3 regions of the Paenibacillus sp. JT31N17 genome follow, and region 3 is predicted to be linked to each of the others. Evidence: a T-box and tRNA genes for the amino acid it is inferred to sense, from the RefSeq annotation. Region 3 holds a T-box; the other regions hold tRNA genes.
What was found. The T-box of region 3 lies ahead of leuS (leucine--tRNA ligase). A T-box ahead of a tRNA ligase gene usually reads a tRNA of that ligase, here a tRNA-Leu.

Region 1 (6,926 bases), on a different contig from region 3:
TATAGAACGCTCTGAACCATCCGGGAAAAATAAAAAACCAGTCCTATCACGGATTGAACGTGATAGACTGGTTTTTGGATTTTGCTGTTCTTTTGCCATAAAGTATCTATTGACTGGAGTGTTGAAGCCACACAGAAACAGCACTTGTCAAAGTGCCGCACCGTCGGCTATATTTCCTATTCCAGCGCTCCGTATATAACAGCCCGCAGCCTTGGATGAAAATAAGGCTCGCGGCTTGGCAGCATCTGCTGCATATAAACGATGGACAATTCCTCGTGCGGGTCAATCAGCGTCCAGGAGCCAGCCAGACCTGCCCAGCCAAATTCGCCGATCGTGCCGTTGTTCCCGCCCGCCGCCGGATCCATCAACACGCGGACTCCAAGGCCATAACCGTATCCGTTCATATGCGCCCAGCTGAAATCCTTGAGCTGCTGCTGACTCAAATGGTTGGTCCGCATCAGCTGAATCGTCTTCGGACTGAGAAGCCGCACGCCATCCAATTCCCCGCCCCTCGCCAGAGCCTGCGCAAACCGGCTGTAGTCGCCGGTTGTCGACAGCAGGCCCCCTCCGCCGCTTTCGTATCTGCATCCTGGCTGGAAAGGGGTATCCATCCTGTCGTTGACGGTCAGCTTGCCGTCTTCTGCACTGTCATACATCACGCATAACCGGTCCCGCTTGTCGTCTGGGATTCTGAATGAGGTATCGTTCATCCCGAGCGGTCCGAAAATTTCCTGCTTCAGAAACTCTTCGAAGGTTTGGCCGGACAGCACCTCGATCAAAGCGGCCAGGACGTCATGGCTTGTGCCGTACTTCCAATGCGTGCCTGGATCGAAGGCAAGAGGGATGGCCGCAAGCTGCTTGGACAGCTCCCGCATATTCATCGTGGCGGCGGCGTTCTCCATCATAACGCGGGTCTGCCGTTCGGTTTCCGTCCCGATCCCGCCATATGTAAGACCGGACGACATGGTGAACAGATCCTTGACGCGAATCGGGTTCGCCGCGGGAGATACCGTCATGTCGCCAAATTCGTTGTAGCGGTACACCATCGGATTTTTGAACTCGGGCAGATACTCCTCAAGCGGATCGTTCAACAGATAGTGCCCTCTCTCGTAAAGCATGAGCGCCGCGGTGCAGGTAATCACTTTGGTCATCGAATAAATTCGGTAAATGGTATCCGTGCTGATTTCCTTCTTCTTCTCCAGATCCGCATAACCGAAGCTGTCCTGGTATAATATTTCCCCGCGGCGGATAACGGTTAAGGCGCAGCCGGCCGGTCCTTTTTCCACAAAGCTCTTAAGGAGCGGAGTCAATCGTTGTATCCGGTTCATTAATGGTTCCCCTCTCTGAAAACGTTTACCATAATAGTAGCACATGGTTTTGGCAGGTGTAAATTAATACGGAGCCCCCTTCCCGATAAATATTTGGGTCCTCGTGCATGAGTGGCCCAAAACGTGCTTCTTGTTGATCTTGCCGAACTTATTATTTGGTCCGATATATCCTAACCGTTGAAGAAGTCGACCCTGGACATGACATGATCAATGGTGAATTGATGAAGATACTGAATGGTGTTCTGTTCCGCATTGTGGAGAATTTTTTCCAGCTCCAGATCCAGAAACTCCCCGGCCTCCCCGCAATCCGCCTCTTGAGCGGGCTCTTTGCCTCCCGTGTTGACTGCATCATATATATCTCCGAGCGTCAGCGCGGCAGTATCTTTTTTGAGAATATATCCTCCCTCACGACCACCCTTGGATTCCACGATTCCGGCACTGGCCAAGGCTTGAAGAACTCTTCGCAGGAAAGTGGCATGGGAATCCACCTGGCCGGCAATCATGGCACTTGATAAAATGCCCCTGCTTTGAGCCAGCCAGACAACGGCATGAATGGCGATTTTGAAATGCGGCGGCCCGAAATCGATTCCTTTATTCGCTGTGCTCATTACCGCTCACTCCCTTCTTCATTACAGCATGTTAGAGTTTCAATATGTGTGTAATATAGGCACATTATATGTTTTTTACCCGTCTGTGGCAAATTCTATTCAACCTGTTTCCTCCGTTGCATCTATTAGAAAAAGAGAGCCAATCGTGATTGGCTCCCTTTGATTTGACTTCTATAGTACCGTCTGTACGCATCTGCCTGTTTAAGCTGACGACTGATTATGTTGATCGAACAGCCGTCATTAACCCGGGAAATTCGCCAGCTCCGAGCTTTGCAGCAGAGTAAGCGCAACGGATAGAATCAGCAGCACGATTACAGGCAATAACGCGGTTACCGGATCCTTGACCCGGATATGGGCGGCGGCAGCGCCCAGCATGATAAGTCCAAGCCAGATGCCTGCCCACGCCGACCAGCTCGGCTCCCAGAAGCCGATGACCAGCGCGATCACCGCTATATACTGGGTCAGACCGGTAAAGACCCGAAACCATTGTGGCAGCTTCAAATGCGCAAAACTATCCACCTGCATTTTGGTGCCAAAAACCTTCATCGAACCCGCCATCAGAAACATCAGACCTAATAGGATTTCAATAATCATGACTACAACGTCCACATCGATCTCTCCCCGCATGTTCTTTTTTTAACACAATGTTCATGACCATGGCTGTAATCATAAAGCGCAATACATCAATACTCATCTCCCCTTGCCAGCCTTCAGCAATCCTCAGATTTAATTGCAACTGATGTAGGCACATTATAGAACGAAAGCGTAATGAATGCAATACTGAATTAAACTATGAGACGGCTTCCAGTTGTATGCCTATCATGGAGCGGAGCAAAACGCCAAGAGCAGTAACCGGACGAAGCCGCTGCTGAACAAACAAAAAAACCCTTCCTGAGAAGAGTTGGTTTAAAGGTATGGTGCGGTCGAGAGGACTCGAACCTCCACGGCATTGCTACCACTGGAACCTGAATCCAGCGCGTCTGCCAATTCCGCCACGACCGCATATCAGCGAGAAAATCATTTTCGCTCAATATTCAATACTATACCGTTTATTTATGAGAATGTCAACATTATTTTCCTTAATTATTGAATCAGCAATAATATGATGGAGAATAAGCCGGTGCAAATATTGATTAAATACAGGAAGGACACCACCTGAACCGGTTTCATGCCTGTTTTTAACAATACATAATGCGCCTGGGAAGCGTCTGCCTTGTAGAAGGGAACGCCCTTCATCATCCTCCAGATCACAACACGGACATTGTCCAGGATCGGAACGCTGAGCGCAAGAATCGGAATGAACAAGGACAGGACTGTCGCCTGCTTGAAGGCTCCATCGAGCGCAATGACGGCAAGGATGAAACCGAGAAAAGTAGCCCCTGCATCACCCATGAACACTTTTGCCGGCGGCCGGTTGTATCTGAGATAACCCAGGGATGCCCCCACAAGAATCGTAGCCATCATCGCCGACTCGCCCTGCCCCATTACAAGCGCTACCACCAGAAGCGTTGTTCCCGATATAGCGGATAATCCGCTGGCCAAGCCGTCAATCCCGTCCGTAAAGTTAATTACCGTTGTTACGCCAAAAATCCATAAGACGGTGAAGAGGAACTGGAACAACTCGGGAAGTACGTAATAGCTTCCCGTGAAGGGATTCTCAAAGCCGCTGAATACAATCCCCGAGCTGTAGACTAGAATGGCAGCACCCATCTGAACCACAAATTTTGGCAGCGAGGCAAATTCCTTGCCATGCGTCTTGTACCAGTCGTCGACAAGGCCGATGACCAGAATGATCAGGCCGCCTCCGAGTATAGCCCCGGTCTTGATCCAATTATCGTGAACAAATATCAGATATAAAATGACAAAAGCAGCGTAAATCGCAATGCCTGCGGTCAGCGGAATCGGTTCCCGGTGAATTTTGCGTTCGTTGTTGGTTTGGGGCTTGTCCACAAATCCGATCCTGAGCGCCAGCTTGCGAAGCGGCGGTATAAGCGCGATAACAATAGCAATAGCAAACACAAAAGCGATAATATAATTCATATCATTCTCCTTATCGATCATGATAACCTATCTGAAATTATAATCATCCCCCCGCTTAAATGCAATCCTGACACCGGAGCTTGCGCTGTTCACGCCTTTCGCAAGCGGTCCGTTCAGTTTTTGTTCAGACTGCCCTGATATGATCGGTTTAAGACAAGGAGGCGATGACCATGAATGGAATCAAAGTAATGGTAGTCGACGATACCGCATTTATGCGCATGATGATGCGCGGCCTTCTGGAGAGTCTGGGTCTTGAGGTGGTAGCGGAAGCCGGCAACGGCATTGAAGCTGTTAATCTCTATAAAAGAGTAAGACCCCAGCTTGTGACCATGGATATTACGATGCCCGAAATGGACGGAGTCAGCGCCCTCAAAAATATCAAGCAGGTCGATCCGGCAGCTAAAATTATTATGTGCTCCGCGATGGGACAGCGGGAAATGGTCCTTGAGGCCATTCGAAGCGGCGCATGCGATTTTGTCGTCAAACCGGTGCAAAAAGAACGATTGGCCGAGGCAATATCCAATCATTTCCTGACCTTCGCAAATTCAGCCGGGGGTGGCCATATTTAGTGAACCTCCAATGAAAAAGCGGCTGAACAGATTATTTTCTGCTCAACCGCTTTTTATGTTACTCTCCAGCCCACTTTGAATCTTATGGTGAAGATATGGCTTTCCAGCCTTTCCCCCCTGCCATTATTCTCGTTTACTCCGCGATTTGAAAATGAATGATTGCCCCTTGATGATTGGGTTCAAGGCGGAGCACCTCCTCCAATTGAGCCTGCGATTCAGCCAGGCGGCCAAGCCCCAGATGACCCAGACCGATCATATAGCGGCAGTGGATTTCATTGCGTCTGTTCAGATCATCATCGAACACCAGAAAATCGGGAAGCGAGACGGCAAAATAATCGAGCTTAACCTTGTCAAACAGATGGGTTTCCCCATAATCAATCAGTTTATTGAAGCGGGAAGCCGCTTCCTTATCCCCTTGCAGCCTGGACCAGGCAAGCCCCTGATAGAAAATCGTATCCGGCGGCTGATCATTATAGAACATCGCTCCCGCAGGCTCATCCATACCCTGCGAGGCAAGGCGGAATGCCTTCTTTGCTTCTTCATTGCGTCCATCCGCTTCCAGCGCACATCCCAGGTGATAGTAAATATTGTTCTCCTGTGCGCCGGCCAGCTTCCCCTCGCCCAGATTATCCGGATACTCGAGCGCGCGCAGCAGCACTTTCTCCGCTTCCTGGTATGCCTGTTCAGCAAGAAGCTTCTTGCCCAGCTCCACATGCGCCAGCACATACTGACCGGTAACCTTGCCTTCCCCTCCTTCCCATGGATGGAATTTGCGGGAATTCAGCAGGCCGATCGCTTCCTCATGTCTGCGTACCGTGTTATGCAGAGTGACATACTCTACAAATAAATCATCACGCATTCTCACCTGATCCGGATGGCTGTTCAAATGATCCAGACGCTGCTGCGCACTGATGCCGAGCTTTTTGTACAGCTGGTCGAGCTCGTACAGCACCCGCGCATCGCTCTGGTCTGCGGAATAAGCGAGCTCCAGATAGGTCCGGGCTTTCCCGGAATCGTTCTGTTTGTTGAAATAGGCCAGCGCCAGATTGCGGTGGGACGTTGGAAACGAAGAATCCAGCTCTGTTGAGGCTTCCCAATGCCGGATGGCCTCCTGATGCCTTTTCTTATCATATAATAAGTTGCCCAGATAATAATGAGCGCGGGCATCGCCAGGGTTTTGCCCCAAAGCATATTCCAGCACCTGCATATCAAGCAGGCTGTTAGGGAAACAGTATGCTGAAGAGGCTGCCTGCCCCGCCCGTAACTGTTTCGCGGAATCGTCCTGTCTTCCAAGCTTCCCATATAAATACCCCAATGTGTAATGCAGCATTGGATATACATCCCCGGCTTGATCCGACAGGGCTCCATTCAATACGTCAGCGGCTTCCTCGTACAGCCCGCATCCCGCATAGTCAGCGGCCAGCTGCAAATAATTATGCGCATCGCCGCGCAGCAATTCCCGGAAACTGCCCAGGGCGGCAGCCGCTTCTTCATGCAGGCCCCTTGCACCAAGGTTTAAATATTTTTCATAATTTGCGCCGAAGTCTGCAACATCGAGGTTCAATGTTTCCACTGCCGCGCTTACAGCCGCTTCATACCTGCCAAGCTTCCGCAGCAGTGCTGCTTTCAGATGGCGCGCCTTATAATTACGCGCATTGCGGATAAGCGAGCGCTCTGTCAGCTCCAGCGCTTCCTCATAGGACTGTCTGGCGCCGGCGATTTGAGCGAGCGTAAAATATCCGCTGTCCTGCCACGCGGCGGACCATACCGATTTGTACAGCGCTTCGAAGGCTTCTTCGTTACGTTCCTGCAGCTTGAGCGAGACGCCCAGCTGGTAATAGGCCTCGCTGTCGTACGGATTGGTATTGCGCGCCGTCAAGGTCTTGATTGCGCGCCGGAAATGCATCTCCGCTTCTGTAAACAGGCCTCTGCGCAGCAGAAGCGTGCCGTAGGCAACATTGATGCGGATATCGCCGGCACTGCGCTTCAATCCTTCCAGATAATACTCCTCCGGCTCGAATGTCGCATGGCGGTACTGCTCCAGATGAAGACCGGCCAGAAGCAGCTCTTCCACCGTCAGCAGCTCATGCGGTGCAGGCATCGGCTGCGCGGCCTCAGGCATTTTCTCGATTGCCGGTTTTTTGGGCTGATAGCCGACCAGCGTACGTCCTGCCGCATCGCGTACAGTAAGCATGAGGTCATGGGCCTGATCGTCTTCATGAAGCTGCATCGTCTGCGTGAACGATTCAAGCGGCGACAGGCTCACGCTTTGCAGCAGATAACGGCTGCGGGCACTGGACAGTTCTACCGTGGCATTTTCGAACCGGGACGTCGCATAGACCTGGATCCGGATGCTGCGGTCCGCGGAATCCACCTCCAGG
Region 2 (6,926 bases), on a different contig from region 3:
CATCCGCTTCGGATTTCCCGTCATCACCGGAAGCAGGAACAACAGGGCTATCTCCGTTGTTCTTGTCCCTATTGAAGGTTTGCTGCGGACCGTTCGTGCGTTCTGAAGAGTTTCCGTCAGCTTGTCCCTGAGGCTGGGCGGCGCTGTCGCCGGTGGAGGACGGATTGCCGGACTGCATCTGGCATCCGGCAATGACAATGGAGAGCAAAGCGACAGCCGCCCCGCGCGCAGCCTTGCGGGATCTCGGGTTATTCAATTGTACGTACACCTCCTGCATTTTGATGCTCTAGTGGCCCTAAAGCATCTGACAACTATTAGACGTAAAAACCTGGCAAAAAGTTGCATTAAAGCTTGTGGAATTTGAATCCTTCCTGCTTGTCCAGCTTGCGGAGTTGGCCTTGCATATGGTACTTTAGACGTAAAAAGGTGTTTGGTGGAGGGAAAGCGATGGAACTGTTAAAAGAACGGATTTTACGCGAGGCTTCCGTCATCAACAATGATGTGTTAAAGCTCGATGCACTGCTGAATCATCAGGTTGACCCTCAGCTGACGATGGCGATGGGCAATGAATTTGCCAGACGTTATGCGGAGCATGCGATTACGAAAGTGATTACGGTTGAATCTTCCGGCATACCGGTTGGATTTACAACCGCCCTGGCATTGGGTGTTCCACTGCTTTTTGCAAGGCGCAAGAAGACGCTGATCGCCGATCCGGATGCGCTGACGGAGCGGGTGCCCTCATTTACGAAAGGAATTGTAACGGATATTATGGTATCCCGCCAATTTCTGACCGGGAGCGATACGGTCCTGTTCATAGACGATATCATAGCCAATGGCGATGCAGCCCGCGGACTCATAAAAATAATTGAACGCTCCGGCGCGAAGCTGGCCGGTCTTGGAATCGTAGTTGAGAAATCCTTTCAGGCCGGGGCGCGAACCATACGGGAGCAAGGGATTCGTGTGGAATCGCTTGTCCAGATTGCCTCCTTGGAAGGCGGGCATATTCAGTTCCTGTAGCTTCATGAACGAAATATTCCACAATCAGTACCTTTTCGATTCAGCCGTTTTGCCTTATAATGTTCTTATTGACCGAGGGGAGGCACAAGAGCATGGGGAATCTTTCTGCAGATTTTTTAGAAACCAAGTTGTCCGACGCCAAGAATCACTTTGAGCGTGCACTCGATTGCAAGCATACGGAATTCGATGACTTGTATCCTTATATGATCGAGCATCCACAATTTTTTTGGTACAAACGCTATGTTGCCTGGTCCGAGTTATTAACCATTGTCAAATTGTCCGAAGAGCTTGAGATGGATTGGAAAACACAATTCACAGCCAAGCAGGCTGATTATATTTCAAGTCGTGTCATGTCGTCGCGCGTACTTGATGAATGGTATGAAACTATTGATTCGAACGAAACGGTGAGCTGACAACAGCATAGATTGGGTAAGAGACCTCAATGAGCAAACTTGGGCATTGGGGTCTTTTACATATAGGGATACATGATGAGAGGGTTAGGAGGCAAACGAAAATCGTGATATCAGAGGAACAACTGGATGCATATCGGGTGGAAGGCACACGGATTCGTGTAGTCCGTGACGGTATAGAAGACAATGACGTGATCGGAATTGTAGTAGCCTGGGATGATGAAGTTGTAGCAATTCGCCGGCCGAACAGACGGATCGTGAAGGTGAAGCGGAATTATATCATCGAGCCGGCATCTGAGCCCCGGAGCAGCAATTGGGAAGTCTAAAGCCAAAACGGTACCCGGCAGGATTGCCGTTTTTCCTTGGCAATAAGCATCATTGACCACAATCAGGAGGAAGTTCAGACTTTGAAACGGAAGAGCAGCATATTCGCCCTATTATTAGCAGTTATCGTCCTGTTTATTATTCCCCGTCTGGATTTTCTGAAGGAACAGACGGAAGCGCCGGTATCCGGAGAAGCGGATTATTCCATTCATTTTCCAACCGACCGCTTTCCGAAGACAGCCAAGCATATCAAAGAGGCCATTGAAGCGGGGAAGTCGCCGGTCTGCACCATTGACAGGGACGGAGCGGATGAGAATAGAAAAGCCTCTCTAAAGGGCATTGATACGAAAAAAGGTTTTGACCGCGACGAGTGGCCGATGGCCATGTGTGCGGAAGGCGGCGAGAATGCCGATATTGCTTACATAACCCCATCGGATAACCGGGGAGCGGGCGCTTGGGTCAGCAATCAGCTGGAGGACTATCCGGACGGGGCAACTGTGATGTTCATTATGGAATAGAACGCTCGCTGGATTCATCTTCTTTACGCTGCGCAGGACAAAACATGAAACCTCAGCCCCACTCAAACGTAGAAAAGACCGAGCAACGACATGAATCGAATGGAGGATATTCATAATGAAATGTCCCGTATGTGATGATGCGCGTATGCGTGAGGTGGAGAAGAACGGCGTGGTCATCGATGTCTGTCCCGAATGCAAAGGCGTTTGGCTTGACCGGGGTGAGCTGGACAAGCTGACGAATGGAATTCGTGAAGTCCGCACCGAATATGACCGATTGGAACGTCAGGTCTCCTATGATAATCAAGACAGCCGCGGCTACAGGCAGGATGATCACTCGAACGATGCTTACGGTTCAAGAGGCTACGACAAGAATGGCAGACCGTATAAAAAGAAGAAAAACATGATGGACGTGTTCGGCGATTTGTTTGAATGAATCAAATGACAGGGATTCAAAGGCAGGCTTCCCGGCTTTGCGGGGGCCTGCTTTTTTAATAGCCTGGAAATGAACCCGCTGCATGATCCTTTGTGAATCATAACTATATATACTGTTTAAGTAACATGACGATAATAAGACTCCGGCAAGTTGGCTGGAGTTTTTTGCTTTTTAGAGGAGAGGAATGAACAGCGTAAAAGCTGTTAATTATTGAGTATTTCGAATTGTGGAACTTTATCCCGGATGATTGACTTCGGATTGTACGGATGATAAGATAAGTCTCGTGGTTAAGAGATATGCCACAAGAAATACCAACTTATGCGGTCGTGGCGGAATTGGCAGACGCGCTGGATTCAGGTTCCAGTGGTAGCAATGCCGTGGAGGTTCGAGTCCTCTCGACCGCACCAAACCCTCAAGCCAAACTCTTCTTGATGAAGAGTTTTTTATATTTAATAGAAACTGAAGAACCATTAAAGAAGTATTCCCTGACAGCGGAGCGGGGGAATACTTCTTTTTTCGATTCGATCATGTCGCATTATTACAATGAGCCTTCGGGCAAGGATGTTAAGGCTGTTCCATATCGGACGGGCTTCCGTCATCTGCTGGAGGAGAACCCGCATGCGATCGGACAAGAGCTTCTGAGGTGGATTCGTCAGATGAGCGAGGTTTCCGGTCGGGTGCTGTAACGGGATTTAAATAAAATCAGAATAAGCTTTGGTATAAGGATTCCGCCGGATCATCTGAATGAGATTTGATGCGGCAGCAGATAAGGGTTCGTTTTTGCGGGTACAGATGGCAATACTGTTTACTAGATGGATTCCTTCTACATACACGCGGCATAACTCCCCGCGCGCCACATAATCGCGGACGACCAAGGAAGAAACGAAGTTCGCGCCGTATCCGGCAATAACCGCTGTGATTGACTCATGCAATCCATTGAACTGTAACGCTATCCGCGGAGCCGATGAGATGTATGTCCGGCATAAGGCAAATAATCTCTCGCGTGTGGAGCTTCCCTCCTCGCGCATGACAAAGGGCTCCTTCATCATCTCCAGTAGAGAAACATGCTGATTCGCAAAACGGTGATTCGGCGCCACGACGAACCATAATTCGTCCTGAAACAATTCCTCGGTCAGAACCGTATCGGGATATTCTTCCGGTAAACCTCCATAAATCGCCAAATCCGCCTCCACATTCAAAAGCTGCTTCAAGGCACCGCTGGAATTAGTTGTCGTAATCGTCATTTCCACTTGTTCATACTGCTGTTTGAACTTGGCAATCCAGGCCGGGATCAGAAAATGGGCGGGCAAATACGTCGCAGCCAGCCGGATATCGCCTTTAGCGCCTGTACGGTAATCCAGGGAGAACTGTTCGATCTGCTGTTCAACCGCAAAAAGTCTCTTGGCGAGCAGAGCAAGCTTTTCACCCGCATCGGTTAAAGCAATTCCCCGGCCATGCGGCTTAAGAAGGGTGAGATCCAATTCTTTTTCGAATTTTTTAACCTGGGCAGTAATGGCCGGCTGGCTTATATGGAGTAATTCCGAGGCACGAGTCACACTTCCGGTAGCAGCAATCAGATGGAATAAACGCAAGGCGTGAAGATTCATAGCGGTACTCCTTATCTTAATTCATATATTTAAATTATAAGTTATCCGAAAAGATATATTATATCTATGATTATAACTCAATTACAATGAAGTTGAAAAATAAAAAGGAGTGATAACGATGAATCAAATGAACACCTGGACCCAAGTAGACCGTTATATTACAGAGCGTCTTATTCCGCATGATCCCGTTCTGGAAAAGGTGTTGGCCGCCAATCAGGAGGCTGGGCTGCCGGCGATTGACGTAACACCGAGCCAGGGAAAGTTATTGAACATTTGGGCTCAGATGCAAGGCGCAAAACGGATTCTGGAAATCGGCACATTGGGCGGCTACAGTACCATCTGGCTGGCAAGAGCGCTGCCGGCCGGCGGACATTTGGTCACGATAGAATTAGACCCCCATCACGCCGAAACAGCTCGCACCAACATCTCGCTTGCCGGGCTGGATGACAGGGTAGAGCTTCGGGAAGGGGACGCCTTGGAGCAATTGGCCCTGTTGGAGAAAGAGCATGCAGCGCCATTCGATCTTATTTTTATCGATGCCGATAAGCCGAGCAACCCCGCCTATCTGAAGTGGGCGCTTCATTTTTCACGCAGGGGAACGGTCATTATTGGTGATAACGTCGTTCGTGATGGTGAAGTCATAAATGAAAATAGCAGCGATCCGCGCGTCATAGGAGTAAGGGAATTCTATGATTTGCTGGCTGAAGAACCGGGAATTACGGCTTCTGCCATTCAGACAGTGGGAAGCAAAGGCTATGACGGGTTCGCAATAGGGATTGTGAATCGCAATTCTGAAGAAACCGCGGGTTAAAATATATGCTAATATTGCTATAGAGAATCTCATTTGCATAGAATGTACAGCTGCGGCTCGACCATTTAACGGGGGGAAGAAATGGAGACAACGAACAAGAACCAATCGGGGACCAACGGGAAGAAGGCGATGGCATTGTCTGGCCATCAGCAGGTTAATGAATATATGAACAATCTCGAGCATCCCCTGAAGAAGGAAATAGAGGCGGTACGAAAGATTATTTTAAGTGCGGATAAGCAAATCAGCGAACAGATAAAGTGGAATGCGCCGAGCTTCTGTTATGAGAATGAGGATAGAATGACGTTTAATCTTCACGGAAAGGGATTTTTCCGGCTTGTTTTTCATTGCGGGGCCAAGGCAAAAGATGACACTGCGCAGAAGCCTTTGTTTGAGGATGCCACAGGATTATTGGACTGGGCTGCCAGTGACAGGGCGCTCGTGAAGTTTACTGATATGAATGATGTGGAAGCCAAGAAAGAAAAGCTGGTGGAGCTTGTATTGAAATGGCTGGAAGTGACGAGCCCGCGGAAATGTTAAAGGGACGATGGTTTAGGGCAGGGGGTGTAGCATGCGCTCATATTGGGTTTGGTTTTCGTTTCTGGCGATTGCCTGGATTTGCAATTTTACTTCTTTTTCAATCAGCCCCGCGGAAATGCCTTGGCGTATCCTTATGAGCGCACTGTTCTTCGCCTTGTATTTCATAACTCCTCTTATCCGGCAGAAGCCAATTGCGCTAACGGTAAGTTTAAGCGCTGCCGCCATAATGGCTGTCATTGCGCTTTGGCCGGAAGGCGGAGGATCCCCCAATCCATATCCGCTGCTTGTTTTCTCGCTGATCGCAGGGGAGGCGGTTTACAGGCTTCCTGGCCCTCACGCATCGGTAATTAGTGTTATTCTGTTGATTGGGGCGATTTCACCGGGTTACTGGGGCTATTCAACCTTTTCACCGCTGTTTATTGGCTTGTATGGCTTATTGCACGGTGCAGCCTTTATGGTCTTTCGCGGAATCTGGAAGAATGAAGAGGAAATGACTGCCCGGAATGAAGCGCTGCTGAGCGAATATCGTAAAATGAAGCGGCGTATCGTCTCAGACGAGCAAGCGGCGCGTCAGGAGGAGAGGGTACAGGTCGGACGGGATATTCACGATTCTGTCGGGCATAAATTGACGGCGCTGTTAATGCAGCTGGAGGTGTTCCGCATGGAGGCAGATCCTGCAGCAGCGGGCCGCATGCAGGCGCTGAAGGTTCTGGCCAAGGAAAGTCTCGAGGAGACGCGCAATGCGGTCAAAGCCTTGAAGCAGCATGAGGCAGGCGGGTTGGCCGCCATTCTGAGCTTGATCCGCAAGCTGGAAGCGGAGAGCTTCATCCGGGTTAATTTTTCTGTGAAGCATGGCGCTCTTTCGGCGCCTTTGAGCAATACGCAGTCCATTGCCGTCTACCGCGCTGTGCAGGAGGCTCTGACGAACATGATGAGGCACAGCAATGCCCGCGATGCCGATATATTGTTTGAAGCGCCCGGCGGAGGCGTATTCAGATTTGAAATTATCAATACACGCAAAGAAAATAAGCCTTTCCGGGAAGGCTTCGGACTCCGCTCCATGCGGGAGAGAATCGAGTCTGCCGGAGGGCAGCTGGATATCCTTGCCTATGAAGAGCAGTTTATCGTGCGGGGGACATTATCGATGGTTAAAAAGGGTGAGGTGGAGGCATGATCAGAATTCTGCTCGCCGAGGATCAGGCAATGGTACGACAAGGACTCAAAATGATGATCGAAACCGACAGCGAAATGCGGGTCACCGGTGAGGCC
Region 3 (6,926 bases):
TCCGCGAGGAGGGCCTTCCCCCCGATTTGCTCAAGTATGATAAAGAGCTGTGGCACGCGCCTGTTGGCGCCTATGTCGCCGAGCATAACTTTGGCGTCACGGACCCCGAGGTATTGGACGCGATTCGCTATCATACCTCTGGCCGGGAAGACATGACGCGGATGGACAAAATCGTCTGTCTGGCCGACTACATGGAGCCGGGAAGAGATTTTCCGGGAGTGGAGCGTATTCGCGAGCTGTCCGGACAGCATTTGGAGAAGGCGCTGATCGCCGGGTTTGACTCCACCATCACTCATTTACTGGCCCAAGGGAAGCGGATTTACCCGCTCACCATAGCAGCACGCAACGATTTACTATTAAAAGCCAGGGAGGCTGAGCAATGACCATAAAACCAGAGAAACTTCTGCAGCTCGTAGTAGCAGCGGCCGAGGAGAAAAAAGCGCATCAGATCGTCGCTCTCAATTTGCAGAACATTTCGCTTGTGGCCGATTATTTTGTGATTTGCCACGGTAATTCGGATACGCAGGTACAGGCGATTACAACGGAAATACGCAAGCAGGCGGAGTCCAATGGCGCGCGTTTGCGCGGAATTGAGGGCATGGACTCGGGTCGGTGGGTGCTCATCGATCTCGGGGATGTCGTTGTCCATGTTTTCCACCGGGAAGAACGTGAATATTACAATATTGAGCGGCTGTGGTCCGACGCGAAAGTTGTGGAGTTTGCATGAGTTTAATAGCCGGTACAATCCAGAAGTTCAGGGTGGCGCGTGAAGTGTCGCCCTACGGCTATTTTTTGAGCGATGGAGAATCGGAAGTGCTGCTTCACTATACCGAGCTTGTCGGTCACCGTCCTAAAGTGGACGATGAAGTTGAAGCCTTCATATTTTATGATACCGATGACCGGATCGCGGCAACGATGAAGCAGCCGTTCATTACGCTTGGCAAGGTCGCCCGTCTGGCGGTTGCGGATATTCATCCGCGTATCGGCGCTTTTCTGGAGATGGGACTCGGGCGGCAGCTTCTGCTTCCGATGTCCGAGCAGCCGGAGCTCAAGGAGCTGCGTCCCCAGCGCGGCGATGAAGTGCATGTGATTCTGGCCCATGACAAAATCGGCCGTCTCGTGGCAAAAGTGGCTTTTGAAGAAGAGCTTGCCGAGCTTGCTTTTTCCGCACCGGAATCCTGGCGCAATACATGGGTGGAAGGCTTTGTCACCAAGACGCTGAAGATTGGCTCTTTTGTCCTTATTGACGGCGGTGTTGTCGGTTTTGGCGTGATGGGCTTCATTCCTGCAGAGGAGCGGACCAAGCTGCTGCGGCTGGGCGAGCGTGTCCGGGCCAGAGTAACGTTCATCCGTGAAGACGGACGGGTCAATTTGTCGATGACTCCGCGCAAGGAAGTGGGCAGGCTGGAGGATTCGGAACGCATCCTTGCCTTTCTGCGGGAGCGGCCTGACGGAGCCATGCCGTATTCGGACGAAACTTCGGCTGAAATCATTAAACAGAAGTTTAATATAAGCAAGTCGGCTTTCAAGCGGGCGATTGGCAAGCTCATGAGGGAAGGGCTTGTTGTGCAGGACGGAAGCTGGACGACCCTGGTACAGGAAAAGCAGCCTGCAGAAGAAGAATAGAGGAGAGAAGCGATGCGTGCTTACCGGCAGTTTGCCACCGTTTACGACCGTCTCATGGAGGACATGCCCTATTCCGATTGGCTGCGGTTTGCAAGGGAGTGCTGGGACCGCTACGGCATCCCGCAAACCGTCGTCGATCTGGGCTGCGGCACGGGGAGTCTGGCGATTCCGCTCGCTCGCTCCGGTTTTCAGGTATTCGGTATCGATCTCTCGGCTGACATGCTCAGCATCGGGCGGAGCAAATGGGACGAAAGCCCGCAGCAGGCCATTCGGTCCTCTGCAGGCGCCATCCGCTGGCTGCAGCAGGATATGTGCAGCTGGGAGCTGCCGGAGCAGGTTGATGCCGTTATCTCCTTTTGCGACTGCATCAATTATTTGACGGAAGAGGATTATGTGGAAGCCGCCTTCCGTGCCACCTATGAAGGACTTAAGCCCGGCGGCGTCTTTCTCTTCGATGTGCATCCGCCCAGGACTCTGCAGCGTTACGCGGATGAGCAGCCCTTCGTGCTGGATGACCGGGATATCGCCTACATCTGGACGAGCGATCTGGACAGCGAACGGGTGGAAATCGAGCATCATCTGACGATTTTTGTCCGTGAGTCGGATGAGCGGCCGTCCCATTACAACCGTTTTGAAGAGATTCATGTCCAGCGGGCTTATCAGCCGAAGTGGATTCTGGAGGCACTGGCGAGAGCGGGGTTTGGCAAGGTTGAATCGTTCGCGGACTTTAGGCTGGCTGCGCCCGATGACCGTTCTGAGCGGCTCTTCTTCGCTGCGGTAAAATGAAGAATCATCCAGATGTACTCTTGACATGCGTGGGGGTGCTTCTTTATAATCGAACTAATCATTTTAGGTTTGGCGTCGATAAGGAGCAGTAGTTTCCTTGAACTGGATTCAGAGAGCCGGCGGTTGGTGCAAGCCGGACCAGAGGGGTTATGAACTCGCCTTGGAGCCGCACGTGCAAGCAGGCATATTAGCTTATGGCCTGACTAAGCGTGCCGTCCCGCCCGCGTTAAGGGTTCGAGTGAGCAGCGGCAAAGCATGCCTGTTGTTAACTAGGGTGGTACCACGGGAGATAATCCTCTCGTCCCTAGCGTTTACGCTGGGGGCGGGGGGTTTTTTTATGAAAAATATGCGAATAAGCAAATGAAATCGGGAGGCAATGGTAATGTCACAGGAACGTCCAGAGCAGCAAGGCTATAACCCACTGGTCATTGAGCCGAAATGGCAGATGTATTGGGATGAGCACAAGACTTTTCAAACGACTGAGGATTCGGGAAAACCGAAATTTTACGCGCTGGATATGTTTCCGTATCCATCCGGCTCAGGGCTGCATGTAGGCCATCCCGAAGGGTACACGGCTACTGATATCGTCTCCCGCTACAAACGGATGAAGGGCTATAATGTCCTCCACCCGATGGGCTGGGACGCGTTCGGACTGCCTGCGGAGCAGCATGCTCTGGATACGGGAGAGCATCCTCGGGAAATTACGGTCAAGAATATCAATAATTTCCGCAGACAAATCAAGTCGCTTGGCTTCTCGTATGATTGGGACCGCGAATTCAGCACCACCGATCCCGATTATTACAAATGGACGCAGTGGATATTCATTCAGCTGTTTAACAAGGGACTCGCTTATGTGGCGGAGGTTCCTGTTAACTGGTGTCCTGCGCTGGGCACAGTGCTTGCGAACGAAGAAGTCATCAACGGCCTGAGCGAACGGGGCAATCATCCCGTCATCCGCAAGCCGATGCGCCAATGGGTGCTGAAGATCACGGAATATGCGGAGAGGCTGCTTGAGGATCTGGAGGAACTGGACTGGACCGAAAGCATCAAGGACATGCAGCGCAACTGGATCGGCAAATCCAAGGGAGCAGAAGTGACCTTTGCCATCGATGGCTATGAGGAATCGCTGGTCGTGTTTACGACAAGGCCCGATACGCTTTTTGGCGCAACCTACTGCGTGCTGGCGCCGGAGCACGAGCTTGTCGCTCAAATTACGACTGCGAAGCAGAAGGCTGCCGTGGAAGCTTACCAGGAGTCGGCCGCGCGCAAAAGCGATCTGGAACGCACAGATTTGGCCAAGGACAAAACGGGCGTATTTACAGGAGCCTATGCCATCAATCCGGTAAGCGGAGCCAAAACCCCGATCTGGATCGCCGATTACGTTCTTGCCGGATACGGTACCGGGGCCATTATGGCAGTTCCGGGCCATGATCAACGCGACTGGGAATTCGCCAGGCAGTTTGATCTGCCTATAGTGGAGGTTGTTCAGGGCGGGACGATCAGCGGGGAAGCCTACGCCGGAGACGGACCCCATGTGAACTCGCAATATTTGAACGGATTGAACAACGAAGAGGCTATCGCCCTGATGATCCGCAAGCTGGAGGAGAACGGCAAGGGCAAAGGCAAAATCACCTACCGCCTTCGCGACTGGCTGTTCAGCCGCCAGCGTTATTGGGGGGAGCCAATTCCGATTCTTCATCTGGAGGATGGCACGATGAAGCCGGTTCCGGATGATCAGCTGCCGTTGCTGCTGCCGGAAATCGATCAGATCAAGCCTTCCGGGACGGGCGAATCGCCTTTGGCCAATGTGACCGAATGGGTGGAAACGATTGATCCGGAAACAGGGATGAAGGCGCGCCGGGAAACCAATACGATGCCGCAATGGGCGGGCAGCTGCTGGTATTATCTGCGGTTTATTGATCCTAACAACCAGAATGAGCTGTGCTCCAAGGAGAAGCAGGCGCAGTGGCTGCCGGTGGATCTGTATATCGGCGGCGCGGAGCATGCCGTGCTTCATCTGCTTTATGCGCGCTTTTGGCATAAGGTATTGTACGATCTGGGCATTGTGGATACGAAGGAGCCGTTCCATAAGCTGGTCAATCAAGGCATGATTCTTGGCATGAATAATGAGAAGATGAGCAAATCGCGGGGCAATGTCATCAATCCTGATGATATTGTCAATGAGTTCGGGGCAGATACACTGCGGATGTATGAGATGTTCATGGGACCGCTTGAAGCTACGAAGCCATGGAATACCAACGGTGTGGAAGGGATGTACCGTTTCCTCAGCCGCGTATGGCGGATGGCGATCGGGGAAGACGGCGCTCTTCATGCGAAAATATCGGATGCAAAAACGACGGATGCGTTCAAGCGCACCTGGCATCGCACGATCAAGAAGGTAACGGACGATTACGAGCATCTGCGTTTCAATACGGCGATCAGTCAACTGATGATATTCGTCAATGAGGCGTACAAGGCAGAATCGCTCCCACGGGAAGCAGTCGAGCATTTTGTTCAGATGCTGTCTCCACTCGCGCCGCATATCGCCGAAGAGCTGTGGTCGAAGCTGGGTCATACCGGTTCGGTCACTTATGTGGCTTGGCCAGCTTACGATGAGTCCTGGACGATTGATCAAGAGGTGGAAATTGTCGTACAGGTCAACGGAAAAATCCTCGATCGTCTCTCGATAGCGGCCGATACGGAGGAATCCGAGATGGAGAGCATCGCTAAGCAATCCGTTAAAGTGGCCGAGGCGCTTGAGGGCAAGACAATCCGTAAAGTAATTGCCGTCAAGGGCAAGCTTGTCAACATCGTAGCCAATTAAGGATCTGTCAAGGTAAGCAAAGCTGCCTGGTAAAAAGAGGTGAATGGCTTATTAACGCAAAGCATGCGTTATGGGCCATTCACCTCTTTGCCGTATAAGGAGAGCGCGACCCGCTCCAGATCTTCCTCGTATTTGGCATGTGTCGTCCGGATGAGGGCATTAAATACACCGTCAAGCTCGCGGCTCAGCAGCGCAAGCGCCTGGGCGGTTATACCGCCGGGAACGGCTACTCTTGCCTGAAGGGTTTCTGGCGACATGCCTCCTTCGGTGAGCAGCTGGCCGGTGCCATAGAGCATCGCGCTTGCCACAATCTCCGCTTCTTCCCGGGGGATTCCGGTTTCTTCAACCGCCGCGTTGATGAAGCTCTGCAGGACAAAGGCCATGAAGGCCGGACCGCAGCTGGAAATATCCGAGACGATCCGCGTATGCTTCTCCTCAATGGCCAGAGGTGCGCTGATCATGGAGAAAAGGTTGTTCAAGCGGGCTTTATCCGCTTCATTCAGTCTATCGCCGTACATGCATAAGGTTGCGCCGCAGCATACATAATTCGTTATGCTGGGAATGACTTTCGCTATCTTGCAGGGTAGAGAATTTTCCAGCTGCTCAATCAGGACAGGGCTGGTAATCGAGATAACAATCTGATCTTCCGACAGAATCCCGCGAATCTCATCGAGGACCCGTTTATATTCTAGCGGCTTGATGCACAAAAATATCAGATCCTGTCCGATGACGGCATCGCGGTTAAGGGGGACAGCGCGCAGGCCAAGGTGCCGGACGGCAAGCTTTTCCGCTTTGGCGAAGGTACGGTTGCTGGCGGTAATTTGTGACGGTTCAAGCGCACCCGAACCGATAAACGAATCGATGAGCAAGCTTCCCATACTTCCGATTCCGATAAATCCAACATTCATCGTAACCCCTCCTTGGCACTTTGCTCTTACTACCCTATGCAAGGGGGCAAGGCCAACATAACCAAAAGTAATGCAAAGTTTTAGACATTATTGCGGATAAATAAAGGACAGAGGTGACCACTACAATATGTACTCTGAAAAAAGAAGATCCGACTGGAATCGAAAACTGATGATGGCCGCCCTGCTTCTCCTGGGGGCCTTGCTGCTGGTCGCTGCGCTGTATCAATCGGATTCCAGCAAGCCGCCAGGCTGGGTGGCTATGAACAGCCAGGTGAAAGAAGTATTGAATCCGGAGGACGATGAGCCAGGACCTGCTGCGAAGGATAAGATAAAGAACGACGCTCCTGGCGAAGACCGGCAAAGCGGGGGGAAGGAGGTTCCAGCTCCAAAAGATGCGGAACAGGAGGAAGCCGCAAGCTCAACGGATGTCGCGGAGGACACCAAGACCTCAGGCGGAAGCAAGACCAAGGAAGGAGCTAAGGCTGGCTCGGCGGAAGATATACCCTCGGAATCGGGGAAAGGGACAGACGCGAAGCAGGCTGCAAGTGCAGGGGCAGGAGGTGAGAAGGCTATTGAACCTCAGGGAGCCGGCCTGACCGAAGAGGGCAAAATCAACATTAATTTTGCTACGGCTCAGGAACTGGATGAGCTGCCCGGCATCGGGGAAGCCAAGGCGGGAACGATCGTTGCGGACAGGGAGAAGAATGGTCCGTTTCGCTCAGTTGACGATTTGCTCCGGGTCAAAGGAATCGGTCCCAAACTACTGGAAAAAATGAAACCTT

Region 1: it encodes a tRNA-Leu, which carries the amino acid that the T-box ahead of leuS (leucine--tRNA ligase) is inferred to sense. The anticodon was not compared.
Region 2: it encodes a tRNA-Leu, which carries the amino acid that the T-box ahead of leuS (leucine--tRNA ligase) is inferred to sense. The anticodon was not compared.

The regions. Positions count from the first base shown of each region.
Region 1 is NZ_JBWDNP010000001.1:138,203-145,128, reverse strand. It holds gene AC0YOB_RS00700 (serine hydrolase domain-containing protein) at 177-1,328, opposite strand; gene AC0YOB_RS00695 (RrF2 family transcriptional regulator) at 1,499-1,936, opposite strand; gene AC0YOB_RS00690 (DoxX family protein) at 2,177-2,545, opposite strand; tRNA gene AC0YOB_RS00685 (tRNA-Leu) at 2,852-2,938, opposite strand; gene AC0YOB_RS00680 (glycosyltransferase family 4 protein) at 3,020-3,976, opposite strand; gene AC0YOB_RS00675 (response regulator) at 4,147-4,545, shown strand; gene AC0YOB_RS00670 (DUF5107 domain-containing protein) at 4,679-6,926, opposite strand, start outside.
Region 2 is NZ_JBWDNP010000001.1:123,475-130,400, forward strand. It holds gene AC0YOB_RS00580 (hypothetical protein) at 1-256, opposite strand, end outside; gene AC0YOB_RS00585 (xanthine phosphoribosyltransferase) at 448-1,017, shown strand; gene AC0YOB_RS00590 (hypothetical protein) at 1,110-1,430, shown strand; gene AC0YOB_RS00595 (hypothetical protein) at 1,535-1,753, shown strand; gene AC0YOB_RS00600 (NucA/NucB deoxyribonuclease domain-containing protein) at 1,835-2,269, shown strand; gene AC0YOB_RS00605 (TFIIB-type zinc ribbon-containing protein) at 2,385-2,702, shown strand; tRNA gene AC0YOB_RS00610 (tRNA-Leu) at 3,023-3,109, shown strand; gene AC0YOB_RS00615 (hypothetical protein) at 3,080-3,388, shown strand; gene AC0YOB_RS00620 (LysR substrate-binding domain-containing protein) at 3,395-4,309, opposite strand; gene AC0YOB_RS00625 (O-methyltransferase) at 4,428-5,120, shown strand; gene AC0YOB_RS00630 (DUF1801 domain-containing protein) at 5,202-5,657, shown strand; gene AC0YOB_RS00635 (sensor histidine kinase) at 5,689-6,831, shown strand; gene AC0YOB_RS00640 (response regulator) at 6,828-6,926, shown strand, end outside.
Region 3 is NZ_JBWDNP010000003.1:15,675-22,600, forward strand. It holds gene yqeK (bis(5'-nucleosyl)-tetraphosphatase (symmetrical) YqeK) at 1-383, shown strand, start outside; gene rsfS (ribosome silencing factor) at 380-727, shown strand; gene AC0YOB_RS11820 (CvfB family protein) at 724-1,626, shown strand; gene AC0YOB_RS11825 (class I SAM-dependent DNA methyltransferase) at 1,639-2,412, shown strand; T-box leader at 2,479-2,721, shown strand; gene leuS (leucine--tRNA ligase) at 2,795-5,236, shown strand; gene comER (late competence protein ComER) at 5,305-6,144, opposite strand; gene AC0YOB_RS11840 (ComEA family DNA-binding protein) at 6,272-6,926, shown strand, end outside.